2 regions of the Dyadobacter sp. HNCC25DJ185 genome follow, and region 2 is predicted to be linked to the other one. Evidence: riboswitches for the same ligand, from Rfam matches in the RefSeq annotation. Region 2 holds a riboswitch; the other holds the start of a gene.
The links. Region 2 has a riboswitch for cobalamin ahead of metE (5-methyltetrahydropteroyltriglutamate--homocysteine S-methyltransferase). Riboswitches for the same ligand answer to the same signal wherever they lie in the genome.
Positions count from the first base shown of each region.

Region 1 (8,419 bases), on a different contig from region 2:
GTATAGGCGGGCAATCTTCCGCTTGTACTTCTCAGAAAGATTGGCGTGGTTGAGGATAAAACGCTTCGTTTGCAGGATGTAGCTTCCAAGGCCGTGGTTTACGGCATAGGTATCTGCCACTTTTTCTGCCTTTCGGACATATCTGGCCGAAAACAGGTAGCCCAACCCAAATCGCGCCATACCTGCTATCGTCCGACTCTGATAATCCATAATATGGCCTAGCTCGTGCCCCAGCCAGCCTATCATGATTTCAGTCGGTATCTTATGAATCGGTATAGCAGAAGTAGTCAGCCGAAACAGCGCGCTGATATTAATATTATATTCCCTTTTTGCCTTAAACATGGTATCAAACTTGGGCTGCGCCTGCATAACCGACTTTCTGATCTTTTGTTTAAATACAAAATGAATGCAGGTATTCTTTAACTCGGGATAAAATGACAAGGCTTTCAAAACCTCTTTTTCAATGACTTTGGGGATGGTTTTATTAGCTCTGAATGACATCAGGTCTCTTTCGGGCAATATATTCGGTGAGGTAGTTATCATACTGGGAAGGGCAATCCGAAGGTATAGCTCGGACGCACATTCTCTGTTTAAAAAATTGTTCCTAAGGTTATTCAAAAACCAACGGTTAACTCAATTCCTTAACTGCTTGACATCCAGCTTGCGGATGATTTCCTTTTTGCTGAATAAGAGTCGCCAGACAGCAAAAGGCATGGCCTGATTTTTCATGCACGCCTTACAAACCGGACTTTCCGCTCCAAGCGGCGCATTGTAAACCAGAAGCGTATCATTCAATTGCTGCAGGTTATCTCCGGCGGCCGACTTGTTTTTGGCACTGAAAAGATAAGCATCCAATATCTCCCGTTCCTTAATTGCGAGTTCCGGGTTTTTCAGGTCATTTATACCCAGCAGCTCAACTCTAACGCCATACTCTTTTTCCAGCGCAGCCACTACAGGAATTTTGCTAAAGTCTTTGCAAAGGCTGTCGGCTTGATCCGGATTTTTTCTGAGCCGCTCGTTAAGCGATTTCTCCGAAATCTGCGCAATCTTCTTGCCCCATTCATTTGCTGAATAAACCAGTTGTGTATTGGTGACACGCTTGATCTGCGACGCTTTGATTTCGTTATTGAGCTCCTTAGTATTCCCCACGCGGCCACCCGAATCACATCCGCTCAGCACGATAGCCATTAAAACAGCACTCAGGAGTCTTTTCATTTGATAGAATTTGGTTTCATAAGTATTGGGTCAGCACTTGAAATTCAAGGATACCTGCAATGGCCCGAAAATATTCATTTCCCTAAAATACGTATCTTTGTGGCCCAAAAGGCTCGTGCCAAAGATATCCATTCAAGATGATCGATAAATTAGAAGCTATAAAAGAACGTTTCGAAGAAGTTTCGCAACAAATCATACAACCTGAAATTGTATCGGATTCGGCCCGGTACTCCAAAATTAGCAAAGAATACAAGGATCTGGGAAAGATTGTTGAACAATACAATTTGTACCTGAAAATTCAGAAGGATATTGCCGGCACGAAAGAATTGATTGCTACCGAAAAGGACGAGGAGTTGAGAGAAATGGCCAAGGAAGAGCTCGACGAGCTGGCTCCCAAGCTGGAAGAACTGGAACAGTCTATCAAAGAGTTGTTAATCCCAAAAGACCCTAACGATAGCCGGAATATCATCCTGGAAATCAGGGGGGGGACCGGGGGGGACGAAGCAGCGATTTTCGCCGGGGATTTGTTCCGGATGTACCAGCGGTTTTTTGAAAAAATGGGCTGGCGGTCGTCTATCATGGATTTTACGGAGGGTACCAATGGCGGGTATAAAGAAATTATCTGTAAGGTAGAAGGTGAGGATGTTTATGGAAAAATGAAGTTCGAATCGGGTGTGCACCGGGTGCAGCGTGTCCCTCAGACAGAATCACAGGGCCGTATCCATACCTCGGCAGCATCGGTCGCCGTTTTGCCGGAAGCCGAAGAAGTCGACGTCCAAATCAATATGAATGATGTCCGCGTTGATACATTTCAATCATCCGGTGCCGGCGGACAATCTGTTAATACCACCTATTCTGCGGTTCGTCTGACGCACATTCCATCGGGACTTGTGGTCAGTTGCCAGGATGAACGTTCCCAATTAAAAAACAAGGACCGGGCACTCAGTGTTTTACGTTCGAGATTATATGAAATAAAACTGAAAGAGCACAACGATGCGATCAGTTCCCAGCGTAAGTCCATGGTTGGGAGCGGCGATCGCTCCGACAAAATCCGCACCTACAATTACCCGCAAAGCCGTATTACCGATCACCGGATTGGATACACAGTTTACAATCTGCCAGCCGTCATGGAGGGTGATATTGCCGAGTTTATTGAAAGACTGCGCATTGCCGAAAATGCCGAAAGGATGCAGGAGGGCGAAACGGTTTAGAACTTACTTGGCAGGATAAAGCTGAGTGTAAGTTTTTGCCTTGTAAGTTTCAAAGGCTTCCTTCTTATGATAATCGCCGCCGATGAAGGTGATGATCTGATGAAATTCCTTGGCTTTCAGATAGCCGGGCAATGGTTGGATCATGTTGAATTTATCATCCAAAAAAACAGTCGTGGGAAAACTGGGCTGATTGTTGGTAAGCGCTAAGGCTATTTCGTTGATACCCCTTCCGCCTTGGGCAAGATACTTGAAATGCTGATCGCCGAGTTCAATAGCCTCCTTTTGCTCCGCGTCGAGCTTCACTGCATAATATTTTTTATTGACGTAATCGACTACAGCTTTATTTTTGAAAGTCTCACGGTCCATTACTTTACACCAGCCACACCAATCGGTATATAAATCGATCATCACTTTCCGTGGCTCCTTCTGGATTTTCACATACGCCTCTTCAATTGTGAGCCACTGAATTTCCTCCGCAGGCCGATCGGAAGAATCGGACCGGAAGCCGGTCGAGATGCCCAGGGTCAAAAGGAGCAAAAATGAAGTGATCAGGAATGCTTTCATCATACTTTGATTTTCCAGCTAACAAGTTACTAAACAAAATAATTACTATTTAAGAATCAAAAGTCTAATTCCTCCTTTTCGCAAATGAAACAAGTATCCCACCTGCTATAATAAGCACCATTCCGATCAGCATTGAAATCGATGGAAACGATTCCCCCATCAAGAAACCAATCAGTACGGAAAAAAGAATATTGGAATAACCGACTGCTGCCACCCGGCCCGCCTTATCGAAGGTAAAAGATTGCGTAAGCATTTTTTGCCCCATCAGGGCAGTTAGTCCCAAGGCAAGAAAACCAAACCATTGCGTGGAGCGCTCCGGCCATTTGAATGTGCCAATCAGGAAGTCGAGGTTTTCTATCGGGTAATAAGTCCCTATCAGCATAGAAGCAACAGGCATCAGTATCCCGCTCAGCATAAAAGATAGTATGATGGCCCTCGTATCATATACTGCCCCCAATTGACGGATCGATAAGTAAGAAACCGCCGTAAGCAGCGCGTTACCCAAACCCAATGCATTATCTCTAAACGAAATGGAGAGGTCAGGGCGAAAAACAAACAAGATTCCGGTAAACCCGATGAAGATTGCCGTCCATTCCTTGGAATTTAAAGTTTCTCCGATAAGCAGCCAGGAAAACAGTGCAAGAAAAATGGGATAAGTGTATTGATAGGTGGAAGCCCTTCCTAATCCCAATGTCTGAATGGCATAAAAAAGCATATAGAGGGACAATGTACCCACCACGCCCCTGAAAATCAAAAGCCCAAGTTTCCCGCCTTGCTGCCGGAGTGGCCTGCGCAGGATGCTGGTAAATATAAAAACGACACCAACAATATTTCTAAAAAAAACGAGCTGTACAATGTGAAATTCCGATCCCAGCCACTTCGAAATCGCAGAAGTCAGTGCAAAGAAAAAAGCCGCTCCAAGCATTAAGTAGATGCCTTTTTGAGAGGAATTAACGGGGAGGTTTTCGGAGGTAGCAGCCAAAAAATTGAATTTTGGCCAAAGATAACGGATAATGCATAGAGTCTAAAATCAATTCAATTCCCTAACTTTGCGGCGTTTGGTGCCGAGGCTGATTCAAAACAGCCCTGAGGCTTAATAGGGAATTCCGTTGAACCGGAAGCTGTCCCCGCAACTGTAAGTCTGTAATCATTGACCCGATCTTCTTAGCCACTGTTTCATGTAAACGGGAAGGCACGGGATCAAAAGACGAGCCAGGAGACCTGCCAGCATATTGGATCTGAGTATTCTTCGGAGGAAAGACAACGGATCGTACGCTAATCCATTATAGCACTCAGGTGATCATCGACCGGATGTTTATTGTTATTTTTTGTGCGGGGGCAGGGCTTTTTCTGTCTGCTCGTGTCCATGCACAACGTGACACCATTCGTTTGGAACCTGTAACAGTCAGGGGTTTTGTACCGGAAAAATTCATGAGTGGCCTGACGATCCAGCGATTTGATTCTGCCGCGCTGGCTCAATACCAATTTCAAAATATCAGCAATCTGCTCTCGGCCTACACGCCTATAGCGTTTAAAAACTACGGCCCCGGACAACTCAACACAGCATCTTTCAGGGGTACTTCTGCAAACCATACGGCGGTTTTGTGGAATGGAGTCAATATTAATTCTCCTTCATTGGGACAAACAGACTTCTCGACCGTTCCCGTCATGGGGTTCGATAAACTGTCTGTGCAATATGGCTCTGCTGCCAGCGCGGTGGGGACAGACGCAGTTGGAGGAAGTATTTTACTGGAAAGTACACCTTTCGCCAACCGGTTGAATGTATCGATAGGCAGACAGCAGGAAAGCTTTGATAACAGCCAGACCCAGGTTTCAGCCAAATACGGCGCCTGGATAGGCAGCAAGTGGAAATTTTCCGGCAAGACGTCGGCCTACCACGGTGAAATGAGAAATCATTTTCCGTATTCCGAAAGAAGAAGTTATACAGTACTTGGCTCAGAGACGAGGCAGCAGGGAATAGTACAGGATTTGTTCTTTCAATCTAAAAATGAACAGGAAATATCAGCACATATTTGGGTGACAAGCAACCGGCTGACCTTAACGCCGAACGATATGGCAGGCCGCGAGCTCACACTAACCGAGGCATATCGAACGATGCTCCGGTACAGAATACGGAGTTTAACATGGAGGACATCCTGGGTTCGGGACATCATCGACTATGCCAAAGGCGATTTCACCCATCCCGACCATGCGTTGACCGACAAATTTTCCAATCGGGTCGAAAAGGATTTCCAATGGCCTCTGGGAAAAGCAAAAAATGATCTGCAAATAAAAGCTGGCGGCGAATGGACCCATTATCGGGCACTGATTGCGGGCTATCGTGAGCCAGTCATCACGGAGAACAGAGGAGACCTTTTTTTGCTGACACGCTGGCAACCTGCATCCCGCCTATTGGTCTCAGCAAACATCAGGCAGGCATTGATAACCAGGTACAACCCGCCTTTCACGCCATCACTGGGGCTTGAATACCAGTTATTACGGCAAGCGGCCTACGCGCTTAAACTGAAAGCTTCGTACGCCAGAAGTTACCGGGTGCCGACTTTAAATGAACGCTATTGGAAAGACCTTGGTAATCCTGATATCAAACCCGAAACCGCTTGGAATAAGGAAATTGGCCTGGAACAACATTACCAGATGAATGACAGGCAATATTTGACAACTTCCGTAACCACCTACCACAATCGGGTTAAAAACTGGACTTACTGGAATCCGGTGAAGAGCTACCATGTTGAGAACTTGCAGCAGGTACTCGCTAGGGGATTTGAATTACAATTGGGATGGCGCAATAACGATCAGCCATGGATGTCAGGGGCTGATGTCGGATATGCATTTAATCGAAGCACACAGGAGAAAGCATACGATGCCTACTCCTCCGATGTAATCGGAAAGCAACTGGTTTTTGTACCCAAGAACTCCGGAAATATCAATGCATTTATTCAGTACAAAAGCACCCGGCTCACTGCGCAGGTACAGACCATAAGCAGGCGTTTCAGCACCTTCGACAACTCGCAGTATCTGCCCGGTTATACGCTCGCAAATCTATTGGCCGAAACAACCTTTTTGTGGAGCAGGGTTTCCATGCGATTACAGGGCCAAGTGAACAACGTCGCCAATGCCTTTTACCTCAATGTAAGAAACAATGCGATGCCGGGAAGAAGCTTCTTGGTAAGCCTGATTGTAAATTATCATTCCAGGTCCGCTATCACCCCGACCCGTAAAAGAGCTTTTTAATAGTCCAAAGTCCCGTTTTAAAGGGCAAAAATCTTTCTAAAATCAATTAAACAAACATGAAAAAACAACTTACCCGATTAGCAGCATCATTATTAGTCATATTAGCATGGTCTTGTAACCAAAGTGACCCTGATCCTAAGGGCGATTATGTGAGCGGTGTTTTTGTCATCAATGAAGGCAATTTTTCCCAGAATAACGGCGCCGTGTCCTTTTTGAAAAGAGAACAGAACGCCGCCGAAGCAGACATTTTTTCAAAAGTTAATGGAACAGCCTTGAAGGGCGGTGTACAAGGTTATGCTACCGCTGGCGAACAGGGCTTAATATTGGTCGACAACTCTGCGGTTGGTCAGGACAAAGTGGAAATTGTGAATGCAAATACATTTGCCAGCGAGGGTACTATCGGATCCCCTGACATTGAAAACCCTCGCGAAATTGTCACAGTGGGGGTCAACAAGGCTTACGTCTCCTGCTGGGGCACAAATGCTGACTACTCCTATAAAACCGGATACATTGCAGTGATTGATTTGACAACCAAAAAGGTTACAAAGAAAATTGATATCCTGAGCGGCCCTGAAAACCTGGTTTACAGCAATGGAAAACTTTTTGTCGGGACTGTTTCTTATGGGGGCGGAAAATCACTCACAGTGATCAATACCTCCACGGACGAAGTGGCAAAAACAGTTGTTCTGGATGGTCCGGTGACACCGATCGGCATTGATGCAAATGGTAAACTATGGGCGGGTGCCGGATTAAAGGCGGTGAAAATCAACACGGATACCTATGTTGCTGAAACTTCGCTTGCCATAGGTACTGATGCTTCCAAATCTGCAGGGAACTTTGCGATGAGCTCCGATTTGAAAACCATTTTCTTTGTCCTTTCTTACTTCGACGCCAACTACGTCAGCCACGGTGAAACTTACAAATTCGGCGTTACAGATTCGCAAATCAATGTGACTACCCCTGTTATCAAGCGTTATTTCTCAGGATTATCAGTTGATCCGGCCCAGAGTTTAATTTACGCTGCTGTAACACCGTCTTACGCACAAGCCGGATATGCAATCCGCTATCGTGCCGATGGGACACTGGTGGATTCTATTAAGGTAGGTGTTGCCCCAACTGGTTTTGTTTTCAAATAAAAAAGGCAAGCCTCCTGGAGATCCGGGAGGCTTGCCTTTTATTGATATCTTAAAACCCTACTTGAAAAATCCCTGCGGATCCGGCATTTTAGCTTTTAGTAGCTCTACAAAATCCAGGTTCAATTGCGAGAAATCCAGTGATCTGCCCTTGTGCAGGTGCTCCCATGATTTATCCAATTCATTGAGGTTGTAATGTAACAATGCCAGATTGTATTGCCCCAAAGCATAAGTTGAATCTATTGTAGTAGCCCTTTTCAGCAATTCCGCTGCTTCATCCAATTCTTCCTTACGACTCGTAATTGCATACAACTTCAAATCAACAGTCGACAAGTCCACTAAGAGCGGAACATTCTCTCCTTGCAGGCTTATTCCCTTGTTCAGCATTCGCTTGGCATCCACCCAGTTTTCTCTCTGGTAAGAAACGACACCCAAACCCCAGTAAGCTTCCACATTTTTATCGTTCAGTAACTGGGCCAGGTTGAACCTATAGCAAGCAGTATCCAATGAACCTTCCTGTAAATATTCCCAGGCACGGGTTGCAAAAAAGCTGCTGGCTTCTGTACGGCTGGAGAATGACTTGTCACACTCGCTGAGAAATTTTATCTCCTCGTCGATTTGCTCCGAGGTTTTGCTGATCTCCCCAAACAAGGGAAGTATACGTCTTTCTTTGAGTTCGAGCGGCTTCTTTGAAGTAACATTTGTGTCCGAGTTCGGACCGGCGCTCGCGAGATGGGTGTTTTGAGCCAAGCCAATTGCGGGTGTTATAATAGCAAGCCAAACAACAACAAAATCTTTCATAAATGACTTAAAAATAGAGAAACAGGTTTTCTATTGTCCAAGTTAAACGGTTTTGTTTAAATAGTATTGCATTATTTTCTTTTACTTCTTCCGTGCCCATTCCGGCGGTTTTGGTTACCTTTTTCGGTGTACTTTTGAGCAGGCCTGTATACCTTTTTCTTCTCATGAAATGCCCCCAGAAAGGTCGGATCTTCCTTCCTTTTTTGATTATCTATTTCCCTTAACATGTCCTGACGTTCGCTC
Region 1 is NZ_JBXHAR010000009.1:243,864-252,282, forward strand. It holds gene AC1XUF_RS24995 (hypothetical protein) at 1-543, opposite strand, end outside; gene AC1XUF_RS25000 (hypothetical protein) at 634-1,215, opposite strand; gene prfA (peptide chain release factor 1) at 1,353-2,426, shown strand; gene AC1XUF_RS25010 (thioredoxin family protein) at 2,430-2,993, opposite strand; gene AC1XUF_RS25015 (DMT family transporter) at 3,055-3,972, opposite strand; cobalamin riboswitch at 4,033-4,233, shown strand; gene AC1XUF_RS25020 (TonB-dependent receptor plug domain-containing protein) at 4,302-6,242, shown strand; gene AC1XUF_RS25025 (YncE family protein) at 6,299-7,378, shown strand; gene AC1XUF_RS25030 (tetratricopeptide repeat protein) at 7,436-8,176, opposite strand; gene AC1XUF_RS25035 (DEAD/DEAH box helicase) at 8,248-8,419, opposite strand, start outside.
Region 1: it holds a riboswitch for cobalamin, as region 2 does, so the genes downstream of both, AC1XUF_RS25020 (TonB-dependent receptor plug domain-containing protein) here and metE (5-methyltetrahydropteroyltriglutamate--homocysteine S-methyltransferase) in region 2, are expected to answer to the same signal.

Region 2 (8,419 bases):
TCGGAAATTGCGGATGATTTGGCGAATCTGGGTAGTGTTCCGTTTCGAGGCAAAGACCGAATCTTTTGACATAAGTAGCATTTTTGCCTTTGAGTTTCCCGTCCAGAAAGTTGCCGGTGTAAAACTGCACGGCAGGTTCGGTGGTGAATGCCTCCATGATTCTGCCGCTTTCGGGATCTTTTACGGTAGCAAATAGCATCAGGCCAGGCGCAGACCTTTTAAGAACCCAGCAGTGGTCGTAGCCGCCGCCATTTTTGATTTGCTCGTCCTCGATTTTGTCAATACCTGCGCTCACTTTGGTAGGTTTTCTGAAATCAAAAGGGGTTCCTTCCACAGCCCGAAGCTCGCCGGTCGGTATCAGGGTACTGTCAACCGGAACAATGCTGTCCGAAACAATTGAGACTTCATGGTCCAGGATATCCCTTTTCAGTCCTGTGAGATTGAAATAAGAGTGGTTGGTCAGATTGACAACGGTTTCTTTGTCTGTGGTAGCCGTGTAGCTGATCGTCAATGCATTGTCGTTGTCCAATGTATAAGTGATCTTCACCGATAATGTTCCGGGATACCCCTCTTCCATATCCTTGCTGACATATTCCAATTCCAGTCCGACAATAGAGTCCTTATTGATCTCCGTTGCCTTCCAGATCTGCTTGTCGAAACCTTTGGTCCCTCCATGCAGCGCATTAGGTCCGTTATTGATCGCAAGTGTATATTCCTTATCATTCAGTTTGAATTTTCCTTTTGCAATCCTGTTTCCGTATCGACCAACCAATGCACCAAAAAACGGGTGTCCGGCCAGGTAAGGCGGCAGTGAATCAAATCCAAGTACAACGTCGCCCCATTCGCCATTTTTGTCAGGAGCTGTCAGTTTCGTAATGATACCACCGTAATTGGTAATATTTACAGTCATACCATTTGCGTTGGTGAGCGTGTAAAGGTCTGCTTTTTGTCCGTCGGGCAGTTCGCCAAAGGCCTCTTTGGAAATCGTACTGATCATTTTTTCTTCGGTCTTGGTTTTGGAGCATCCGAAAAGGCCAAGGCCTATCAGTGCAGTGAGTAAAAAAGGAAGTCTTTTCATAAAACAGGTTTAGTGTTGGTGGCTTAAATGGTTTTCAGGTTTACATAAGGATTACTTCTTCGGTACCATCGGTGATTTTCACTTTGTAGCATGGCAGGTCTATCTGATATTTTTCCAAATAAGCATGCTTCATTTTTTCTTCAAAAGCACTGACGGCCTCTTTTTTAACGAGGTTAATAGTGCATCCGCCAAAACCGCCACCCATCATCCTGGCACCGATTACTGCCAGGTCATCGATTGTTTTCGCGACAAGAAAATCAAGCTCTTCACAGCTTACCTCATATTCGTGCTGTAGCCCCTGATGGGTTTCGTACATTTTCTTTCCAAAATCGATCAGATTGCCCTGGACGAGAAAATCGCAGGCGTCCTGCACACGGCGGATCTCTTCTGTTATAAACTTACAGCGTCTGTAAACAACATCTCCCAGTTCCTCTCGATGCTGTTCTACAAATTCGGGAGATGTATCACGGAGACTCAGAATTTCAGCATCATACCTTTGGAGGATTTTGATCCCAGCTTCACATTCCAGTCGGCGCGTATTATACTCCGAACTGGCAAGAGCGTGTTTAACGCTCGTGTCGCAAAGCACAATCAGGTACTCATCCATTGGAAACGGGAAATACTCGTACTCCAGTGAACGGCAGTCCAGCCGGATCACCGCCTCTTCCTTGCCAAAAGCAGAAGCGAACTGATCCATGATACCGCATTGCACGCCAACATACTCATTTTCCGCTTTCTGTGCCATTCTGACGATTTTAAAACGGTCGAGATGGAGGCTGTACATTTCATTCAAAGCAAAAAGAAGACAGCATTCCAATGCAGCGGACGAGGAGAGTCCCGCACCAACAGGTACATTGCCTCCGAATGCCGCCTGAAAACCACCAGTCCGCAAGCCATTCTTTTGAATCTGGTCTATGATGGAGATCTGATAATGGGGCCACGACGAAGCTGGTTTTGACAGGTCATCAAGCGAAAAAGAGTACATTTCGTCGAGGTCGGCGGCATAGAGGATAACCTGGTCGTCTTCCCTTGGAGCGACGACAAAGTAGACAGCCTTATCCACAGCGGCAGGCAAAACAAAACCATTGTTATAATCGGTATGCTCGCCGATGAGGTTTATCCTGCCTGGCGAGCGGAAAATCCTGACCTTTTCCGCAGGGATATTGTGGCCGAATTTTGAAAAGTATTTTTCTCTGACAGTCTCAGCTAAGTTTTCTTCTGGTATCGACATGGATGATTTGTTTCTTTATTAATATCCTTTCTTCAAATCGACCTGGTTGACTACATTTCCTCCGTTTTCAATTGCAAAAATATTATTGAGGAACAGGTCTACCTTTCCGATGTGTTCGTATCTGTGGCCCCCGCCGGTATGTTGGGTCAGGATCACGTTATCCATTTTCCAAAGCGGGTTTTCCGGATCTAACGGTTCCGATTCGGTCACATCCAGTACGGCACCATCCAGTTGCTTCGATTGCAATGCTTCTATGAGGGCTTTTTCGTCGGTTGTATTGCCCCGGCCAATACTGGCATAGAGACTTCCCGATTTCATTTTTGAAAAAAACTGCGCATCTGCAAAATTACTGGCGGTACCTGGCAAGGTGTTGATCACAACATCTGCGTGGGGAAGCTCAGTGAATAAATCTTCGCGGTTGTGTAAATCGGCCTCGGGTGAAGTTCGTCCCAACATGTGAATGGTACATCCCAGGCCGGTAAGGGTTGAATGGATTGCCTGAGCAATTGTTCCGGCGCCAAGGATTACGACATTCTGTTTGTAGATGATTTTCAATTGCGGACGTAATCCATGACCAACCCATTCTGTTTTCTGCTTAAGGAGTGTCAGCTTGTCCAGTCCACGGTACAGTGCCAGAATACCTCCAATGATGGTTTCGGCGCAAGGCCTTGCAAACCAATCGCCCATATTGGCAATTCTTATATCCTGGGGTAATGGGAGCGGTGAATACTGGTCCATACCTACAGAATCCAGCTGCCAGAATTTTAAATCAGGGGGCATCTTTTCGAACCACTTGACCGGCGGATTACCCAAAAGGTACTCAGCCTGCTGGAATTGGGATATTGTTTCTTCCTGAGAAGGACTGTCGGCCCTGAAATAGATCGTATGTGGCGGAGATAGTGTTTCGCTGAGCTTGTTTCGCAGTGGCTCGTCCAGTATGGAATAACAGTATATAATCATTTAATCTTTTTGATTTAAAGAAATGCCTTAAAGCTATTTACTTTTCCTGGCTGGCACACACATTCTTTGCCCTGGAATGCCTCGCAATGTTATATAAAATCTCTTTGTAAACCAGAAAAAGGTTAGGCCTTAAATCAATCTGTAGCTGATCCCGATTCTTTCCGCGATCAATTTCATCGGCGGCGAATAGTCATCTGGTTTAATATTTTCCTGCCCCTGGAAACAAAGGCAGGCTTTTCATAAGAAAGTCCTTCTTCTATCAGATAGCGTAATTCGGTTTTTATTTCGGGATAAATCTGGGAAAGCTTGAAAAGAATGGTCAGGGAATAGGCACGGATTGCAATGGCTGTCTGCCTGTTCCGAATAAAGGCAAAACAAGCCTCCATGACCTCTCCATGAAATTTTTCGGGAATCGTAATGGCTTCAAGAATGCGGGTGATGTTTCTGGGCAATGCGTCATGTACATCGGTCCTTTTCAATTGGCTGATCAAAACGCCAAGGTAGGGTTCAATCAGGTCGTGCCGTTCCAATGCGGCGATCCCCAGACTATATGCGGCGCGTTGCCCCAGGCGATGATCTTCGGAAAGAAAGCATTGCATCAGTTCTTTAAACGCATCTTCGGAAGTACAGGCATATGCTGCTACCCGATCCGCTACTGTTTTCGATTGCGTCTGGTCAGCCAGTAACGTTGCTTTGATATTCATGTTACCGATCGTCAAAAAAAGTGCCTCAGTCCGGAGGATGAAGCACTTTTTTAATGATTTACAGATCAGAATTTATTTAATCACGCCAACCATATCCTCGGGTTTCACCCAGGCGTCGAATTCCTCGGGAGTTACATATCCCAATGAAACGGCCGTCTCTTTTAGCGTTGTGCCGTTTTTATGTGCCGTTTGTGCAATTTCCGCTGCCTTGTAGTAGCCTATTTTGGTATTCAACGCAGTTACCAGCATCAACGAATTATTGACGTGCTTCCGGATGTTCTCATGCAGTGGCTCAATGCCCACAGCACAGTTGTCGTTGAACGAAACGCATACGTCGCCAATCAACCGGGCCGAATGCAAAAAGTTATAGGCCATCAACGGTTTGAAAACATTAAGTTCGAAATGGCCATTTGAACCCCCGATCCCGATCGCCACATCGTTACCCATTACCTGCGCTGCCACCATCGTCATTGCTTCGCATTGTGTTGGGTTTACTTTTCCGGGCATGATAGAACTACCTGGTTCATTATCCGGAATATGAATTTCGCCGATTCCGGAACGAGGACCTGACGATAACATCCGGATGTCATTTCCAATTTTCATCAGGCTCACGGCTACTGTTTTCAATGCGCCGTGGGCTTCCACGATGGCATCGTGCGCCGCGAGGGCTTCAAACTTGTTTTCAGCGGTAACAAAAGGCAGGCCTGTTAATTTTGCGATATGCATGGCCACATTTTCAGAATAGCCCTCTGGAGTGTTTATTCCGGTACCTACTGCTGTTCCTCCCAATGCAAGTTCAGAAAGATGGGCCAAAGTATTGTAAATCGTACGCAAGCCGTGATCCAACTGGGAAGCATAACCCGAAAATTCCTGGCCCAATGTAAGCGGCGTCGCATCCATAAAGTGCGTACGGCCTATTTTCACCACATTTTTAAATGCCTCGGATTTGGCCTTCAATGTATCCCGTAATTTGATGATGCCAGGAATTGTCACATCCACCAGGATCTTATATGCGGCGATATGCATCGCTGTCGGGTAAGTGTCGTTGGACGATTGCGATTTGTTCACATCGTCATTGGGGTGAAGGAATTTAGATTTGTCGGCCAGGTTGCCGCCTTGCAAGACATGACCCCTGTAAGCAATCACTTCATTACAATTCATATTGGATTGTGTTCCTGAGCCGGTTTGCCATACCACCAGCGGGAATTGGTCGTCAAGTTGCTCAGTAAGGATTTCGTCGCATACCTCGCCGATCAGGTCGCTTTTTTCTTTTGGAAGTACCCCAGCCTCATAATTCGTGATCGCGGCAGCTTTTTTCAGATATGCAAAAGCCTTGATAATTTCCTTCGGCATTTTATTGATATCCTGGGCGATGGGGAAGTTCTGGATCGAGCGCTGGGTTTGGGCGCCCCAGTATACATGAGCAGGTACCTGCACTTCACCCATGGTGTCTTTTTCTATTCGGTATTCCATTTTAGTGTATAATAATAATGAAAATGATGAATGCGGATAATGCGGTAAAGTTAGGATCGGACTTGCAGTTTTTGGGTATTTTTTAGGGATAAATGTTTAGGTGATTGAAAGAAATGTTTAGATTGTCGCAATGCACTTTCATGACCATTTGAAATATGATCCCTAAAATCAGTATTTACCCGGATTATCAATCGCTGAGCCTGGCCGCAGCGGAGAGAGTGACCACACTTCTGTCTAAAAAGCCCAATGCGGTAATTTGCCTGCCATCGGGAAGCACGCCGCTTGGTATGTTTCAGTTGCTGGCGGCGGCAAACCAGAAAGGAATGACCGATTTTTCGCAATGTGTTTTCATTGGACTGGACGAATGGATCGGGCTGAACGGGGAGGACGATGGAAGCTGCCGCGATTTACTCGACCGGGATTTCCTAAAACCAATTGGATTGCGGGACAAGCAGATCGTCTATTTTGACGGAAAATCGCCTGACCCGCAGTCGGAATGTGACCGTGTGAATAAGATAGTTGCTGGTTTGGGCGGGCTGGATTTGATCGTACTGGGTGTAGGTATGAACGGGCATCTTGCATTGAACGAGCCGGGCACGCCCTGGGATACTTATGCGCATATCTCGGAGCTTGACCCGGTTACGATTGAAGTGGGGCAGAAATACTTTAAGGAGCAAACAATCCTTACCAAGGGCATTACCTTGGGGATCAGGCACATATTGGAGGCTAAAACGGCCATCTTGCTGGCTTCAGGAAAGTCAAAAGCAGAAGTGGTCCGCCGTGCACTGGCATTCCCTGTGACTACCGACTTTCCTGCGACGGCCCTGCAAAATCATTTTAATGCAGAGTTTATTCTGGATAGCGAAGCTGGGGAGGGAGTTGTGCCGAATGAATAACGGGAGTGCTAATGGCTTCAAAAAATCACTTTTGAGGCCATTATTTTTTAGTCAAAAAAGATAATTTATCCTGGCCCAAAACCGAATTTCAGCACGATTCACTTAAATCCGGACCTATATTTCCGACAGAATATTTTCAACTTAAATTTAACCCGTTCTTTGTGAACGCCCGTCAATCGGGGTAGTGGTTTTTGCTTTTGGAACCCTCATCCAAATGATAGTAAAACAAAAAGGAACCGTGTGGAAATCACGGGCAGTCGTGCTACTGTAAGTATCCGTTCCGCATTTTGGAACAGGTTTTTACCCTCGCGTCCCATTGTTGTTGAAGGCAAACGGCTGAAAACGACGAGAAGGGCGGTGGAAACTGATACAAGCCAGGAGACTTGCCACTACGCTCAATGGCTGTTCTCTCACGAATGGAGAATAGTCAAGTATTGATTTACCAAAATATAACTTTCGCGTTAACCGCATAGAAACAGTTGTCAGGATCTGTTTTGTGCGGCGACCATTGATTGTATTTCGTACTGATCAGTAATTTCTAGCCAAATCAAAAATCAGGATGGGTGGGTGTTTTCACAGGGTTTTTATTAACTCTTTAAACACAAAAGTATGTTGTCACACAATCTGGGTTATCCTCGTATAGGAAGCCACCGCGAACTCAAAAAAGCCAGCGAACAATTCTGGGCCGGTAAAATCAACAGGGACGAACTTCAGAAGGTCGCACGCAAGATCCGTCATCAAAACTGGGATCTTCAGAAAGACGCAGGACTTGACCTGATCCCATCAAACGATTTTTCGCTTTATGACCAGGTGCTAGATACCTCTCTAATGCTAGGTGCAATTCCGGAGCGTTACCATCAGCTTATCGACGGCAAATCCAATCGTGAGCTGGATCTTTATTTCGCTATGGCCAGAGGCTATCAGTTTGGCGGTATGGATATTAAGGCTATGGAAATGACCAAGTGGTTCGATACCAATTACCATTATCTGGTACCTGAATTTGTAAAGAACCAAAAATTCAGACGTTACTCTGACAAGGTACTTCTTGAATTTGAAGATGCATTGCAGAAAGGGATAACGACAAAACCTGTGCTTGTAGGGCCTGTCACTTACCTGCTTTTAGGAAAAGAAAAGGAAGAGGGTTTTGATAGGATCGATCTTTTGGACGATTTGTTGCAGGTTTACATCCCGGTATTAAAGGAATTGTCAAAACGTGGTGCCGAGTGGGTGCAGCTCGACGAGCCTGGCCTGGTGCTTGATTTGACTGATAAGCAAAGACTGGCATTTCGAAGCGCTTATGAGCAGATCAGGGAGGCAGTCCCTTCATTGAAAATCCTGGTAGCGACGTACTTCGGCGCATTGGAGGATAACCTGCAAACCGCTGCGAGCCTGACCATTGATGCCTTACACATCGACCTGACAAGAGGAGCGGGGAGCTTCGCGGCACTTCTGAATGATGCGGACTTCATTAATTCTACTTTGAAATTATCGCTGGGGGTTGTTGACGGACGGAATATCTGGAGAAACGATTATAAAAAGTCATTAGAGTTGATCAATCAGGCGATTGAGGCGCTTGACGAAAATCGTGTGATGATTGCACCATCTTGTTCGCTGCTCCATAGCCCGCTTGACCTGGACCTGGAAACAAACGAAGAAGTGCTGACTCCGGAAATCAAAAACTGGATGGCATTTGCAAAGCAGAAGCTGGACGAAGTTTCGCAGTTGACATATCTTATCAAATCTGACTGGGAGTCGAAAAAGCTCTTCATTGATAATCAGCAGGCCGTCGAGCGTAGAAAAAGCTCATCGCTGATTCACAAGTCAGCTGTAAAAACCCGTGCAGCTTCCGTAAAAGACAGTGATTTTGAGAGACTAAGCGAGTTTTCTGCGAGACAGGCCATACAATTGGAAAAGCTCAAATTGCCGCTTTTCCCGTCTACCACGATCGGATCTTTCCCGCAGACGGACGAAGTGCGGAAGTTGAGATCTGACCTTAAGAGGAATATACTAACGCAGGATCAATACGAGGAACGAATTCGGGAGGAAATTGTGCGTTCCTTGCGCTGGCAGGAAGATC
Region 2 is NZ_JBXHAR010000003.1:570,890-579,308, forward strand. It holds gene AC1XUF_RS11055 (aldose epimerase family protein) at 1-1,078, opposite strand, end outside; gene galK (galactokinase) at 1,119-2,309, opposite strand; gene AC1XUF_RS11065 (D-2-hydroxyacid dehydrogenase) at 2,328-3,269, opposite strand; gene AC1XUF_RS11070 (hypothetical protein) at 3,443-3,973, opposite strand; gene fumC (class II fumarate hydratase) at 4,046-5,446, opposite strand; gene AC1XUF_RS11080 (glucosamine-6-phosphate deaminase) at 5,602-6,342, shown strand; cobalamin riboswitch at 6,511-6,747, shown strand; gene metE (5-methyltetrahydropteroyltriglutamate--homocysteine S-methyltransferase) at 6,952-8,419, shown strand, end outside.